Linked DNA regions of Occallatibacter riparius. The protein of the gene in region 2 interacts with the protein of the main gene of each other region in a pairwise test. Links are inferred from orthologs where the notes say so. Each region holds a gene or a part of one and is shown on either strand. Other genes may lie near its edges.

What was found. The genes of interacting proteins can lie anywhere in the genome.
Region 1: the proteins of rpe (region 2) and eno interact in binary tests that used the Escherichia coli proteins (3 or more experiments, as listed by UniProt). The link is inferred for Occallatibacter riparius from one-to-one orthologs.

The regions. Positions count from the first base shown.
Region 1 is NZ_CP093313.1:4,753,059-4,760,520, forward strand. Bases 2,983-5,853 are described here. They hold eno (phosphopyruvate hydratase), read right to left. Parts: upstream 5,188-5,853; coding sequence 3,778-5,187; downstream 2,983-3,777. Other genes in these bases: ampH (D-alanyl-D-alanine-carboxypeptidase/endopeptidase AmpH), read right to left, coding at 2,983-3,621; MOP44_RS19320 (TrbI/VirB10 family protein), read left to right, coding at 5,500-5,853. Also shown: MOP44_RS19300 (hypothetical protein), read left to right, coding at 1-260; gpmI (2,3-bisphosphoglycerate-independent phosphoglycerate mutase), read right to left, coding at 331-1,938; more of ampH, read right to left, coding at 2,353-2,982; more of MOP44_RS19320, read left to right, coding at 5,854-6,540; MOP44_RS19325 (hypothetical protein), read right to left, coding at 6,711-7,232; MOP44_RS19330 (gluconate 2-dehydrogenase subunit 3 family protein), read left to right, coding at 7,419-7,462. UniProt on the Escherichia coli protein: Catalyzes the reversible conversion of 2-phosphoglycerate (2-PG) into phosphoenolpyruvate (PEP). It is essential for the degradation of carbohydrates via glycolysis.
Region 2 is NZ_CP093313.1:3,080,949-3,088,325, forward strand. Bases 1,914-4,699 are described here. They hold rpe (ribulose-phosphate 3-epimerase), read left to right. Parts: upstream 1,914-2,866; coding sequence 2,867-3,532; downstream 3,533-4,699. Other genes in these bases: MOP44_RS12445 (hypothetical protein), read right to left, coding at 1,914-1,972; bamD (outer membrane protein assembly factor BamD), read left to right, coding at 3,881-4,699. Outside these bases: MOP44_RS12440 (lactonase family protein), read right to left, coding at 1-958; more of MOP44_RS12445, read right to left, coding at 1,373-1,913; more of bamD, read left to right, coding at 4,700-5,422; MOP44_RS12460 (hypothetical protein), read right to left, coding at 5,612-5,788; MOP44_RS12465 (DUF3761 domain-containing protein), read left to right, coding at 5,944-6,594; MOP44_RS12470 (dipeptidase), read left to right, coding at 6,845-7,377. UniProt on the Escherichia coli protein: Catalyzes the reversible epimerization of D-ribulose 5-phosphate to D-xylulose 5-phosphate.

The DNA of each region.
Region 1 (7,462 bases), 1.7 Mb from region 2 along the record:
AGATAATCGGAAAGACATCCTGGAACCTGTGCCGCAATCGCAACGCGCGTTCCGCCTGTCGAGCGGCGTTCCGCCTCGACAAGGGGAGCGGCGCAAACGACCTGGGGGCGGACGTGGTGCTTCGGACGATGCAGGCGGACGTGTCCTTCTGCATGGGCCTGCTCAAAGGCTCAGGCGTAGCCGACGTCCACTACTCGGAGCGTCTTCAGAAAATTGCGGCCGGCGCTGTTCGTCTGTCCGCTCTGTTCAAGCCAATGTAACTCGGGTCGACGTGCCGCATAAAACGGCGAAGCCGCAATGGCTTCGCCGTTTTTGTTCTGGGGCAGGGAACTAGTTCTTTACCGGCACGCGCAGATCGCCGCCGGTCATCTCCTTCGGCAATCCAAGCTTCAGCAGGTTCAGCAGCGTCGGGCTGATATCCCGCAGCGATCCATCCGTGCGCAGGCGATAGTTGTTCGCCTCCTCGCTGATATAGATCATGGGCACCGGATTCGTCGTATGCGCGGTGTGCGGGCCGCCCGTAACCGGATCCACCATCAATTCAGCATTGCCGTGGTCAGCGGTGATGAGCCAGCTTCCATTGCGCTCCTTCACAGCCTTGTAGATGCGCGCCAGCTGCGCGTCCACCGCTTCAATCGCCTTGATGGTCGGCTCCAGCTTGCCAGAGTGACCCACCATGTCGGCGTTGGCAAAGTTCACAACAATCAGGTCGAACGCTGTATCGTTCACGGCCTTCACCACCGTATCGCCGATCGCCTCTGCTTTCATCTCCGGCGCCAGATCATAGGTCGCCACCTTCAGCGAGGGAACAAGCTGCCGATCCTCGCCCGGGAACGGAACTTCAATGCCGCCGTTGAAGAAGTAGGTCACGTGCGCAAACTTCTCCGTCTCCGCAACGCGCAGGTTGCGCAGTTGGTGCGCTGACAGGATGTTCGCCAGAATGTTGTCCATCGACTCCGGCAGAATCACCAGCGACAGCTCATAGAGCTTGTCATACTGCGTCATGCAAACGTAGTGCAGGCCCTTGGGAATCTCGCTGCGCGGGATGATCTCGTCCAGCGCTTCCCATGCGTCCAGATCGCGCCCACCGTTCTTGTTCAATCCGCTCTCGCGCGCCAGCACGCGTGTAATCTGCCGCGCACGGTCGGCCCGGAAGTTGAAATTGATGCACACGTCCTCATCCCGGATCTGCGCGACAGGCTTGCCGGCGTGGTCGGTGACCACAAACGGAATCAGAAACTCATCTGTGACGCCGTTGTTGTAGCTCTCCTTGATGCGCGCCACGGGTTCGGCATACGCGCCGCCCTCGGCCTTGCCATTCACCATCGCGTCAAAAGCCTTGCGCTCACGCTCCCATCGCTTGTCGCGGTCCATAGCGTAGTAGCGGCCGCTCACTGACGCGATCTTGCCCACACCGTATTCGCGCATCTTCTGCTCGAGCTTTGCCACGTATTCCGCGCCCGAAGTGGGCAGCGTGTCGCGCCCATCCATGAAGGCATGCACAAACACGCGTTCCAGCTTGTACTCGCGCGCAATCCGCAGCAGCGCATACAGGTGCTCCTGGTGCGAGTGCACGCCGCCGTCCGACAGCAATCCAAACAGATGCAGCTGCCGTCCGCCTTCGCGGGCGCGCTGCATGGCGTTCACGATCGCAGGATTCTTTTGGAGTTCACCCGTGCGGATAGCCTCGTCGATGCGCGTGATATCCATCTGCACAATGCGGCCCGCGCCGATGTTCAGGTGACCCACTTCGCTGTTGCCCATCTGCCCGTCCGGCAGACCCACAAAATGTTCAGACGCCCGGATCAGTGTGTTGGGAAACTCACGCAGAAGCTTGTCATAAGCAGGCTTGCGAGCCAGCGCAATAGCGTTGTTGGTGGTTTCAGCGCGATAACCCCATCCGTCAAGGATGGTCAAGACTAGAGGACGTTTCGACACGCAAAGAACCTCGATTCCGAGAGAAGATTGGCACTTTCAGAATAAATGCTGAACCTATTCAGCGGGTGTGAGTTGCAGCACAACCATGAATCGCTTTAGCGGGCACCGCAAGCGTTCCCTCCCGTGACCGCCTCATGCTCACGCGGGAATGTGCCAGCGGGAGAAACTCGAGATGCGAGCAGCAATCGTGCGGATCGGTGTCGGAGCGACCTTATTACCGACCGATATTGGTAGGAACACATACATCGGCTTCTGTCCATGCACAAACAATGAGCGCGAGCATACCCTCCTACTACGGAAGGGTGGCTGCCGGTGACAGCAGCTCGCTTTGGTTCGAGGACACCAAAGGCACTCTTCGGCAGGTCGCCATCCCTGCAGGCAATACCGTATTTACGATCAGTCGCCAGAAATAAGTCACTTGGAGGCAGCCGGTGCGTGGCTGGCCGCATGCTTCCGCTTCACTCCGGCAGCATGCTGCTTGCTACCATGATGTGCGGTGCGCACCATGTGCGCCCCTGCAGGCCTCTGCTCAATCTCTTCCTGCAACGGCGGCAAACCTGCCAGCGCCAGCAGCGCATTGTTCGCGCCTTTGAACAAATTGAAGCCGCGCGTTCCGGCTCCCGGCAGCCCATCCGTTGAGGCAAGAAACAAAGCCGTATGGCTTGCCGGATGAATTGCGATATACGTCAGAAATCCTGCTCCGCCTCCGGTCTTCTCAATAATGTGGAATGGATCGTCGTTCCCGCCCAGGTGCATCCATGCCAGCCCAATTCCTGTCGGCGCGCCCGCATGATCCAGGCCGCTCACCCGCACCAGCTTGGACGCCAGCAGATAGATCCCATGCGCATCATCCGCTTGCGCCGGAGCACCCGCTCCCCCGGCGCCCAGCAGATACTTGAGCCACCTCGCCATATCGTTAGGCGTGGAGTAGAGCCCGCTGCTCCCCATGGTGTTCTCGGTGCTGGTGCAGGGGCCCTGATCGTTGGCGCCCAGCAGCAAGTGGGCACACTGGGTCGCGTCTGGAAACAACGTGGTCTGCTCCATGTTCAGCGGCGTCAGTGTGCGCGATGCCAGTAGCGCGGCATACGGATGGTGCGCTGCATCGGCCAGCGCATCGGCCAGCAGGTCATATCCCGTATTCGAATAGAGCGCCACCGTCCCCGGCGTAGAAAGCAGCCGCTGCTTGCTTAGCCATTCCCATCGCGTGGCATAGCTCGGATACGTAAAATGCGGCGTGCCATGCGGCGCAGTTCCAATCTCACGCGTCAGTCCCGCCGTATGCATCGCCAGTTCCTGCAGCGTGATCGGCTTTTCGCGCTCCGGCACCACCGCATCGCGCGGAGCAAAACGCTGTAGATGATCATCCAGACGCACCGTATGATCCGCCGCCAGCTTCGCAAGCAGATCCGCGGTGAACGTCTTGGTCAGCGAGCAAAGCCGCACCACCGAGTCGCTCTGCGGAACCAGGTGCGATCCTACCGCGGTCTCACCATAACCGTGAAAGTACACCTCGTCTCCGCGCACCACCACCAGCACAAGTCCCGTCGAACCCGTATTCCTATAGAGGTGATCGCCCAGCGCTTGGGCTTCTTTCAAGTCGTGGAGCGAAATAGCCGGTGCTGCCCGCTGCGCATAAATAGGCAGGATTCCGAACATCAGCAACAGGGCCATCAATGCGCGCATGCATGTCCAGTGTAGCGTCGGATGCAAATTAAGCGAATCTTCAGCTTCAACCCAAAAAGAGAAGGGGAGAGCCAAATTCGCTCTCCCCTTCAGCACTCCCGTTCGCTCCACCACAGTTGGCGGCGAAGCCGCAGTCAGCCCCACCGCAGGTGGTGCTTAGTCGTTGTAGTTCAGGCTCTCCAGCCCCAGGAATGCCGCGCCCGAGCCCAGCTCTTCCTCAATCCGGAGAAGTTGGTTGTACTTCGCAATACGGTCCGTGCGGCTGACTGAACCGGTCTTGATCTGGCCCACACCCGTCGCCACAGCGAGGTCGGCGATAAACGTGTCTTCGCTCTCGCCCGAACGGTGGCTCATCACGGCGGTGTAGCCGTACCGGCGGCCCAGGTCGATCGCTTCCAGCGTCTCGGTCAGCGTGCCGATCTGGTTTACCTTGATCAGGATCGAGTTGGCCACGCCTTCTTCAATGCCCTTCTGCAGACGCTTCACGTTCGTCACGAACAGGTCGTCGCCCACGAGCTGAATGCGGCTGCCCAGCTTGTCGGTAATCAGCTTCCAGCCCGCCCAGTCATCCTCGGCCAGACCGTCTTCAATCGACACGATTGGGTACTGCTTCACCCAGCCAGCCCAGTAGTCGACCATCTGTTCGCTCGTCAGCTCGCGCTTGTCGCTCTTCTTGAAGACATACTTCTGCTTTTCCTTGTCGTAGAACTCGCTCGATGCCGGATCCAGCGCAATGCAGATCTGCTCGCCCGCCTTATAGCCGGCCTGCTCGATGGCTTCCAGGATCAGCTCCACAGCCTCGTCGTTCGACTTCAGCGAAGGAGCAAATCCGCCCTCATCGCCCACCGCCGTGTTGTAGCCCTTCTTCTTGAGCACGCTCTTCAGCGTGTGGAACGTCTCCGCCGACCAGCGCAGCGCGTCCGAGAAGCGTTCCGCGCCCACCGGCATGATCATGAATTCCTGAAAGTCCACGTTGGAGTCAGCATGCGCGCCGCCGTTCAGGACGTTCAGCATCGGCGTCGGCAGAATGCTCGCGTTCACGCCGCCCAGATAGCGGTACAGCGGAATCTCCAGCGTCTGCGCCACCGCGCGCGCATTGGCCATCGAAACCGCCAGAATCGCATTCGCGCCCAGCTTGCCCTTGTTCGGCGTGCCGTCCAGCGCAATCATCGTCGCGTCAATCAGCCGCTGGTTGGCCGCATCCATGCCTTCGAGTTCCGGCGCAATCACAGTCTCAACGTTTTCAACAGCGTGCAGCACACCCTTGCCCAGGTAGTGCGTCTTGTCGCCGTCGCGCAGTTCAACGGCCTCATGCTCGCCGGTGGAGGCGCCCGAAGGCACAATGGCGCGTCCCAGCGCGCCGCTTTCCAGAATCACATCGGCTTCAACGGTCGGATTTCCGCGCGAATCTAAAACCTCGCGCGCGCGAATGGCAACAATTTCAGTCATATCTGTCCTCGCAATGCGGTGCAGCAGCCGGTCATTCAACTTGGGACGGCGATCGACGGCAACATCTTCTCCGGCCGCGCTTTGGATTGTGGTCAGAAGATCAAGCCCGGTTCGCATTTCCACGCCATCCCATACATAAAAACGTCGGATATTTCCAAAGGGATTCTAACAAACGACCTCGCGCAACCCCGTGTGGCGTCCGTCACAACAAGGCGCTTTCCCGACTTCGCCTCAGCAGTGCCTTTCCTGATTCGTAACGCATGAGGCACACAGATCCGGGAAGCCATGTGCGCGCGTCTCACAGCACGGTAGCCTTAACTTGAACCAGGTGTCTCCTGTCAAAAAATCCCTATCGCGGGAGAGCAACACTGGATCGGTGGCGGGGTCTTATATACCACGGTGCGCTGCGCCCGCCTCCAAGGAGTTTCTATGCATCGGCCGATTCTGACCTGCGCCTTCCTCGTCTTAACCAGCGCCGCTTACGCGCAACAGCAGCAGAGCCCCTCTGATCCCTACGAGGGCCAGTCGAAGCCGCCCTCCGACGACGTGATCGTCGCTACGCAGCCCGACCAACCTACGCCCCCGAAGGCCAAGCCTCAGGCTGGTAAGCCACTCGCCCCGCCGCAGGCTCAGCCTGCCGAGGTTGTGCCGCCTCCCGCGACGGTCGCACCCAGCGCTGCGCCGCAGCCCTCTCCCGTTGCCCAGTCGGCCGATTCTCCTGATCCTGACGCGAACGGCACCGACGACGGCATCGTGGGCGTCGCCAGGCCGGAGCCTGCCACTCAGGCTCAAGCCCCAGCGCAGTCCTACTCCGCTCCGTCCGACTCACAGCCGGCGCTCATGACCCGCGGCGCCGCGGCTGATCCCGACGGCGACATCGTCCGGCCAACCGGACCAGGCGAGCTTGCCTACGGAACTACCATCCGCGTACGCCTTCTCACGCCGCTCTCGAGCGATAAGACCCAGCAGGGCGACATGTTCCGCACCCAGGTTGCCACAGATGTTCTCCAGGACGGCCAGGTGCTCATCCCCGCGGGCTCAGAGATCAGCGGACGGGTAACCCAGGTAAGCGCAGGCACAAAGCGCAGCCACGGCAGCATCCTTCTCCGGCCTGAAACCGTCACCCTGCCAGACGGCAACCGTTACAAGCTGCAGGCGCAAGTCACCGGCACTCCCGGTTCCAAGACCCGCGTCAATCACGAAGGATTCATCGACCCGCCCTCGCGCCTGAAGAAGGATGCAATGCTCTACGGCGCCGCGGTGGGCACGGGAGCGGGCGTCGGGGCGGTGCTCGGCGGCGGAGTGGGTGCTCTGACGGGCAGCGCCATTGGCGCCGGAGTCATCACATTCCACATACTCAGCAGCCACTCTGAAACCAACCTTGAACCCGGAACCGTCCTTCTCCTCACCCTCAGCAACCGGCTCAATTTGCAGGCGGCTGCCCCCGTGGCCAACCCAACTGGAAATTGAAACGGTCACAACTGCTGCACGTGGGCGGCGCGACCTCAAAGGTCGCGCCGCTTTTCTCGTTGAGCAGGAAATGAGTGCGGTCTCCCAACCGTCTGTCGTGCGGGGTCTCAAAATCCGCGCTCCCCGACGCGAAGCTGTGAACTACAAACTGTGCACTGCGAACTCGCCTCTCAGCACTTCGGGTGCGGATTCTTGAAATCGATCTCCACCGGCAGCCAGTCTGACAGGCGCTTATTCTCGAGTTCCGACTCCGTTGGCCTCGGATTCACGCTAGACCGCTCGAATGCGATCTGAATCTTGACCTTCCCCTTCAGGCAATACGCGCCTAGATAAGCCGCCAGCTCCTCGCTCATGTGGTCCATATAGTCCGCCGGCAGCGCGCCTTCCGCGCCCGGAATATCCGTCGCGCCCATGATCATCTGGTTCATCACCGCGTCGTCTTTTTTGCCGCCCGACACGTCGAACCGCACCGCCACAGCCGCGCGTCTTTCCAGCAGGTCCGGATTGGCCGTCCACTTCACCGTGGGAATCGTGAGCCCCGCCGAGTTCGGCTTCCGCTCCTTCGTGTCGAACGCCAGGCGGTAAGGAAGCCCCTTCCACTTCGGCGTCGCAGGCGCCGCCGCCTGCTTATTTCCTTCGCAGCCCGCTACGAACAGTAATCCGGTCAGGACCAGCAACATGGTCTTCCTCAAAACACCCTCCTCTTTTCAGACGACTCAAATTGTGCAGGAATTTGCGCAACCAGCTTACTCGAAGCCAACCGTATATCGCATCTGTTTCTCATCTGTTCGTGATAACCATCACGGACAGCCCCGCCCGCCGCCTCCGACCATGAACGGCAGAACGAATTTCAGCCGAAATCGCTACGAGGAGGGCCCGTGTTCAACCGGCGCGAAATCCTGATCGGCGCAGCCGCGGCGAG
Region 2 (7,377 bases):
CGAGCGAGTAGACGCCGCCGGTGGAGACGATGGGGAAGCCGGTGATGTTGCTGGTAGTGCCGGCGCCGGTCACCGTCTTGTTGGCTACGTAGACATAGTTGGTCAGGGGCACGATGGCAGACGGGCCCGCGCCAGCGGTGGCGTAGGGCGAGCCGGAGACCTCGGCGATGTGCGTGGAACTGATGGTGAATACGCGCAGGCCGCCGGTCTGGGTGCCGGAGACGGCGACGGTTTCACCCACATAGAGGAGACGATTGGTGGGATCGACGGCGATGGCGGTCGCGCCCCCGCCGGACTTAAGCACCTTGATGTTGCTGAGAGTGCCAAAGGGATTGCCGGTGGAGTTTGCGGTGAACGGCAGGATTTCGGTTCCGCCGGTGCCCATGGCTACGAAGATGTAGGGGGTGCCCTGATTGGCCGGCGAGGCCGCGATTCCGTTGAGGAAGGTGTTCGGCAGCTGGGCGGTTTGCACGGTGCGGGCGGTGTCGAGGATGCCAGTGGAGGCGGAGATGGGGATGGCGTTGAGGATGCCGCTGCCGCCGATGGATTCGATGAGCCAGGTGCCGGTGCCGTCGACGGCCATGGAGGTGGGGAGATCCTGGCTGATGGCCTGGGAGTTGTTGAGCAGGGTGAGCGCGCCGCTGGAGGCAATGCTGTAGGCGAAGATGCCGCCGCCGGTGCTGACGTAGAGGAAGCCGCCGCCGGGTGCGATGGCCATGGCGTACGGGATTACTCCGAGGGACGCCGAGCCGCCGGTGACGGCTTTGGGCGTGGTTGAGCCGGAGGCGAACGCAAAGCCGACGACCTGCTGGGTGGTCTGATTCAGCACGTAGAAGACGCCGCTGGCGTTGCCGCCGCCTCCGCCACCGCCGCCGGAGGGCTTGTCCCAGAAGCCGCTGCAGCCGGTCAACAGTACAGCCAAACCGAGGGCCAGGTGCGCCCAACGAACGCGATTCATTGCCTGCTCCTTTGTGCTTAAGCCTTGCGCGGATCACCCCGGCGGAAGGATAAATCCGCGAAGAACACGTTCAGGGTATCGCCCGCAGGCGAGAGTTGTCTCGCGCGCGGGATGTTGCGCCGGTTCAGTCAATTGGACGCAGGGAGGGGGGGATACGCTCGAAGGCGGGGAGTAGGGAGTAGGGAGTAGGGAGTAGGGAGTAGGGAGTAGGGAGTAGGGAATAGGGACCGGGGACTAGGGACCAGGGAACAGAGAGGCAGGGACAAGGGAAAAAGGGACAAGGGACAGTCAGCTGATCTTTTGGGCAGGGATATCCTGTGTGGCTCGTTGGCATGGGGTGAAGCGGCAGGGTGTTGAGTGGTTCAGGGGTCTCCTTGGCAATTTAGCAGGTTGGCGCGTCGGCGAGTTAGCAGGCTAGCTGGCTGTCGGGAGGGCCAAGCCGCTCTTGGTGAAGGGGGAGGGGGTGGGGGGTGCCTTCTTCCAGGGAGCCAGAGGGGCTTCAGGGATGGTTTTGCCAGAGAGGATCTGCTCGAGCATGGCCTGCACGTGGGCTTTCTCCTTGTCGTTTGCCACCTGCGGTGGGGCCATCGCGCCTGCGGCGCCATTCTTGCCTGGGGGGAGGGGGGTGGGCACCTGCGCCACCTGCGGTGGGGCCACTGCGCCTTCCGCGCCTTTCGTCGCTAGGGGAGTAGGGGTGGGTGCCGGTTGGGGCTGCGGTGCTTTGGATTGCTGTTGAGCGGTGCGGCGGGAGCCGACGGCGATCTGGGTGGCGTAGAGGAGTTTTGCGGCCTCGGCGGTGGTGAAGATTTCGAGGACGAGGCCGTGGGTGACGCAGGCCAGGAATGCGTCGATGGTGGCCGGGGTGAGGAAGGGCATGGCTCGGCGGTAGGCGCGGTTGACACGGGCGAGGGATTCAGGACTGTGGTCGTTGCGGGCATCGTCTTCGGCGCAGGCTTTGTTGTAAGCGTCGAGGCAGCGTTGTACGGCGGATTCTGGTGTGATGGTCGTGGACATGGTTGTACCTTTCGTAAATGTGGTTGTGGTTTCACCCGGTCGCGGTGAGTTGTGCGGGCGCGGGGGCCCCTCCCCGGTCCCCAAAAGCTAGGGACCGGGGGCACCCTGCGCCCGGATTGGGTTTTGGGCAAAGAAAAGCCCGCCGGTTTGGCGCCGGCGGGCGGTGTTTTTCCTGATTAATTTAAGTGTGGCATATTTCGAAGGTAAATCGGCAATTATTTTCGATTTGTATGTAGCTGATAATTTGGCTACTTACAGACTATTTTTCGAAATACCCCTTGACAAGATTTCCACACCACCTGCGGTGGGGCCAACCGCGGCTTCGCCGGCATGCTCGGCAGGGCACCTGCGGTGCGGCTGACCGCGGCTTCGCCGCCATTCTCTGGCCACCTGCGGTGGGACCACTGCGGCTTCGGCGCCATTCTCGGCTGGGATTGAGTTGGTGGCTTCCAGTCAAGGGGTCGTGCGGGAGCGGAACGGGTGGAAAAGCGGGTTCTTCACTCCGTTCAGAATGACAAGTTCGTTGGTGGGAACGCCCAGCCCGAGCAGCAGATTCCCTTCGGGATGGACCAGAAAGAAGAGCAAAAGCAAAGACTCAGGCTGGGTGGGGTTCGCGGTTTCCCAGGTCCCAAAACCGGGGACCTGGGGCACCCATTTTGTGTGGGGGAACGAGCGGGTGGCTGGGTTGGGATCTGTGGTTTCCCACCCTGTCGCTAGAAGGAAGCGACAGGATGGGGCACGGTGAGTTCGTTCGTGAACCGGCAAGGCACATGCGGGTCCTTCGACTGCCCCTTCCGCTTCGTTGCACCAGGTCGCGGCTCGATATCCAGATGACCAAGCAAAGGCGAGGCGGCTGGTAGACTGGCGTTGCAGGGAGGCGTTCCCGTTAAGCGCATGGTTGAGCTTGTTCCATCGATACTTTCCGCTGATTTTGCGCGACTGGCCGAGGAGATTGCGGCGGCGGAGCGCGGAGGCGGGACCGTGATCCACGTGGACGTGATGGACGGGCATTTTGTGCCCAACATCACGATTGGGCCGCCCGTGGTTGCCAGCCTGCGGAAGGCTACGAAGCTGCCGCTGGATTGCCACCTGATGATCGAGAATCCCGATGAGTTTATTCCGGCGTTTGCTGATGCGGGCGCGAACTGGGTGAGTGTGCACTATGAGGCTTGCCGCCACTTGCACCGGACGCTGGAACTGATTGCGAGCCACGGGATGAAGCCGGGGGTGGTGCTGAATCCGGCGACGCGGGTGGAAGTGATCCGCGACATTCTGCCGATGGTGCACCACGTGCTGATCATGAGCGTGAATCCAGGGTTTGGCGGGCAGAAGTTTATCGAGTTCTCGCTGGACAAGATTCGCGAGCTGGCGCGGCTGCGGGCGGAGCTTGGCTTGAGATTCAGGATCGAAGTGGACGGCGGGGTGGCTCACGACACGGTGGAGCGGGTCGTCCAAGCAGGAGCGGAACTGCTGGTGGCCGGGAATGCGGTGTTCGGCGCGGGGGATGCGGAGAGGCATGCCCGGGACTTGCTCGATGCTGCTAAGCGCGCCGCTGGTTGAGGTTTGTGGTTTCCCACCCTGTCGCCAGAAAGAAGCGACAGGATGGGGCACGGCGGATTCGAGGCGGAACCGGCGGTGTTGAAAGCGGGTTCTTCCCCTTCGCTGCACTCAGGGTCAGAATGACAAGGTTGTGGGAGTGTCCAGGAAAGACAAAGGCAAGAACAACCGCAGATCCTTCGCTCCGCTCAGGATGACAGGCCTGGTGGGGATGCTCGGGATCAAGGGCATTTCAGGGTGGGTGTGAGCGGATAAGATAGGGAAGATCCCCAGAGCAAGACTTGCGGTGCGAGACGGGCGAGAACAATCGGGTAGAGGCGGGGCAAGGCTGATCCGCCGCGAAGAGGAATTATGAATCGGTATTCGAACAGGATGGTCGCCGGGGCGCTGGCTGCGCTGTTGCTGACGAGCGCGTCGGCGTATTCGCGGGAGAAGCAGCCCAAGAAGAAGAAGAACCAGGACCTGAGCGCCAATCCGCTGGCCAATGTGAATTCGAAGCAGCCGGACAAGGAACTGTTCGACAAGGCCATGTTGGCGTTGAAGAAGGGCAAGTTCGACGTGGCGCGGCTGGATCTGCAGACCATGCTGAACACCTATCCCGACTCGGAATACAAGATGCGCGCCAAGCTGGCGGTGGGCGACAGCTGGTTCAAGGAGGGCGGTACGGCTGCCCTGACGCAGGCCGAGGCCGAGTACAAGGACTTCATCACGTTCTTCCCAGATGCGCCGGAAGCTGCCGAAGCGCAGATGAAGGTGGGCGACATCTACTACCAGCAGATGGAGAAGCCGGACCGCGATTTCAATAACGCGGTGAACGCGGAGCGTGAGTACCGGAACATGATCAACATGTTCCCGGATTCGACGCTGATTCCACGGGCGAAGCAGAAGCTGAGGGATGTGCAGGAAGTTCTGGCGGAGCGGGAATCGCAGATCGGGCTGTACTACCTGAGCAAGGAGAACTACCCGGCTTCGATTGCGCGTTTGCAAACGGTGGCCGATACCTATCCGCTGTACTCGAAGGGCGACCAGACGCTGCTGAGCATTGGCGATGCGTATGCGGGCGAGGCGAGGCTGTGGGCCATGTCGAAGGCGTCGGGCGCGGTGAAGGAGCGCATGCGGGCGCTTTACCTGGACAAGGCGGCTCAGGCTTACGGCAAGGTGGTGACGCGGTATCCGATGGCTCCCCATGTGGAGGATGCGCGCGACCGGCTGGTGGCAATGAATCGTCCGGTGCCTGAGGCGACGGCGGCACAGGTGGCCGAGAACAAGGCTGAGCAGGACAGCGAACAGCCGATCCGGTTTACGGACACGATTCTGGGGCTGATCAAGCGCGGCCCGACGGTGGTGCAGGCGGTGCACGTGGGTGATCCGAGTCTGCAGGATGCGAAGCGCACGCTGGCGCCGGATATCACGAAGGAAAACGTCGCGTACTTCAAAGAGGCGACCGGTCAGCCGGTGGAGAATCCGAACGGTGCGAAGCCGACGGGGGCGAATGAGCCTCCGCGGAGCGACCGGCCGAGCGAAGCACCGGTGCAGACGGGCGGAGAAGGCGGTACGGGCGTGGGCGTGCAGATTGTGGGTGCACCGGGCGCGGGTGCTGTGCCGGCGACGTCGGGGAATACCAATCCGGCGACAGTGGGTTCGGGTGTCGGCAACAGTGCGGATCCGAACGCGCTGGTGAAGCCGATTGTGCCGGAGACGCGGGCAATGCCACAGGCGGAGAAGCCGGCGGCGGCACCGGACCAGATCAACGACATCAAGCCTGGGCAGAACCAGCAGACGGCCGACGCGGCGGCGAACAGCAAGCAGAAGAAGCCGAAGGCGGACCTGAGCGAAGAGTCGTCGAGCAAGAAGAAGAAGAAGAAGGGGCTGGGTAAGTTGAACCCGTTCTAAAAAGGCAGGGAACAGGCAACAGGGAACAGAAAAGCAGGGATTAGGAACGGAGTAAAACGGCGGGGACCCTTCGACTGCACTCAGGGGCAGGCTCCGGAACGAGGGACGGAAGGGGCAAAGAGGCCGCATCCAGGTTTGGGTGCGGCCTTTGTGTTTGTGGTGGGTGAGCGTGGTGGTTGCGCTGTGGTGTTAGACGGTGGTGTGGTTGTCGGCCCAGGCTTCGCGCAGGGCATCGGCGGCCTTCTGGACGGGGATTTGGTTGCCGGAGTTGGCGCTGAGGGCCTTGGCGCGATTGAGCCAGGTCATGATGGCGGCGACGCCAGCGATGCTGGCGATCAGGTATAGAGACAAGCGGGCGGGTCCCATTCCGTTCGATCCTCCGGTGGGGTAGATGCGGCGGGGTGCGGAGGGAGATGCCGCGGGACGTGCGCAGCGCTGGAGCGGTGTCAGGTCCGGTTTGCGGGGCCCACGTTTGAGCGCGGTTCTGCATCCTATCGGTCCGAGAGATGGGAGGCAGGACTATGAGTGGACAGTTTTTGCGGATCGGATTGGGTGTGATGCTGGCGGCGGCTACGGCTTGCTACGGGCAGGGAGCGCAGGCTGGGGCGAGCGGGCAGGCGGCGGGTACGTCAGCCAAGCCGGGTGATGCGACGGGGCAGTGCAAGGACGGGACGTATACGACCAATCCCAACAAGAAGAAGGCTTGTGCGCAGCACCAGGGTGTGAAGGACTGGTACCAGACGGTGGGCGGCGCGACCGATCCGGATATCAAGGGCGCGGGGACGGGTTCGCAGTCGAAGACGGCGAAGCAGACGTCGAAGTCGGATGAGACGGTGAATCCGCGGGACAATTCGACGATGTCGAACCAGCGGAAGGATGCGATCAACAAGAAGTCGCCGAACGCGGTGGTGGCTACTCCCGATGACAACGGGAAGACGGTTGTGGGTGCCGGGGCGAATGGGTCGGGCGCCGTGGCGGGGTCTGGTTCGGGACGGAAGGCTGCGCCGGGCGGCGGCCCGGGGATGGTGTGGGTGAATACGGACAGCAGTGTTTACCACTGTTACGGGTCGAAAAATTATGGCAAGACGAAGAACGGGAAGTATGAGTCGGAGCAGGATGCCGTGAACTCGGGCGCGAAGCCGGCGATGGGGAAGGGGTGCTCGGTTAAGTAAGCCACCTGCGGTGGGGCCACTGCGGCTTCGCCGCCATTCTCGGCCGGTTGAGGGTCGTGGTTTCCCACCCTGTCGCCAGAAAAAAGGCGACAGGGTGGGGCGCGGTGCGGTTTGGGTAAATCAGGAAAGGCAAAAGCGGGTTCTTCGCTCCGCTCAGAATGACAGAGTTTTGGCTGAGCGCAAGGTGGTGGCGATGATCTGACCTGCTAAGGTTGTGGGTTGTCTTCTGAGGACGTGGGGGGAGGCGGCTTTGCAACCTGTTTCGAGACGGAGATTTCTGGGATCGGCTGCGCGGATTGGTTTGGGGGCGGTGGGGGCTGCCGCGGCGGGGCCGTTTGTTCTGCGGGGACGCTATCGCGTGTTTGCGGCGCCTGCGCCGGAGTATCCGGAGCGCGTGGTGCGGCTGATGCGGGAGTCGACGGTGGTCGACATGCTGAACCAATTTTTGTACAGGCTGGACCAGAAGGACCTGGAAGAGCGCTGGCTGACCGAGGCGGGTGCGTTCAAGCAGACGGATTTCGAGCGGTTCAAGGGATCGGGCGTAAATGCCATTAGCTTCGGGGATGGGGCGGATAGCTTTGCGGACGCGCAGACGCTGTTCTCGAAGTGGAACAACTTTATTGCGATGTATCCGCAATGGCTGATGCGGATTGACTCAGCCGCGGATATCGCCAGGGCGAGGGAGCAGGGGAAGTTCGGGATTCTGTATGGGCTGCAGAGCAGCGCGCAGTTCGAGACGCTGGACGATGTGAACAAGTGCCATGGGCTGGGGCTGCGGGTTTC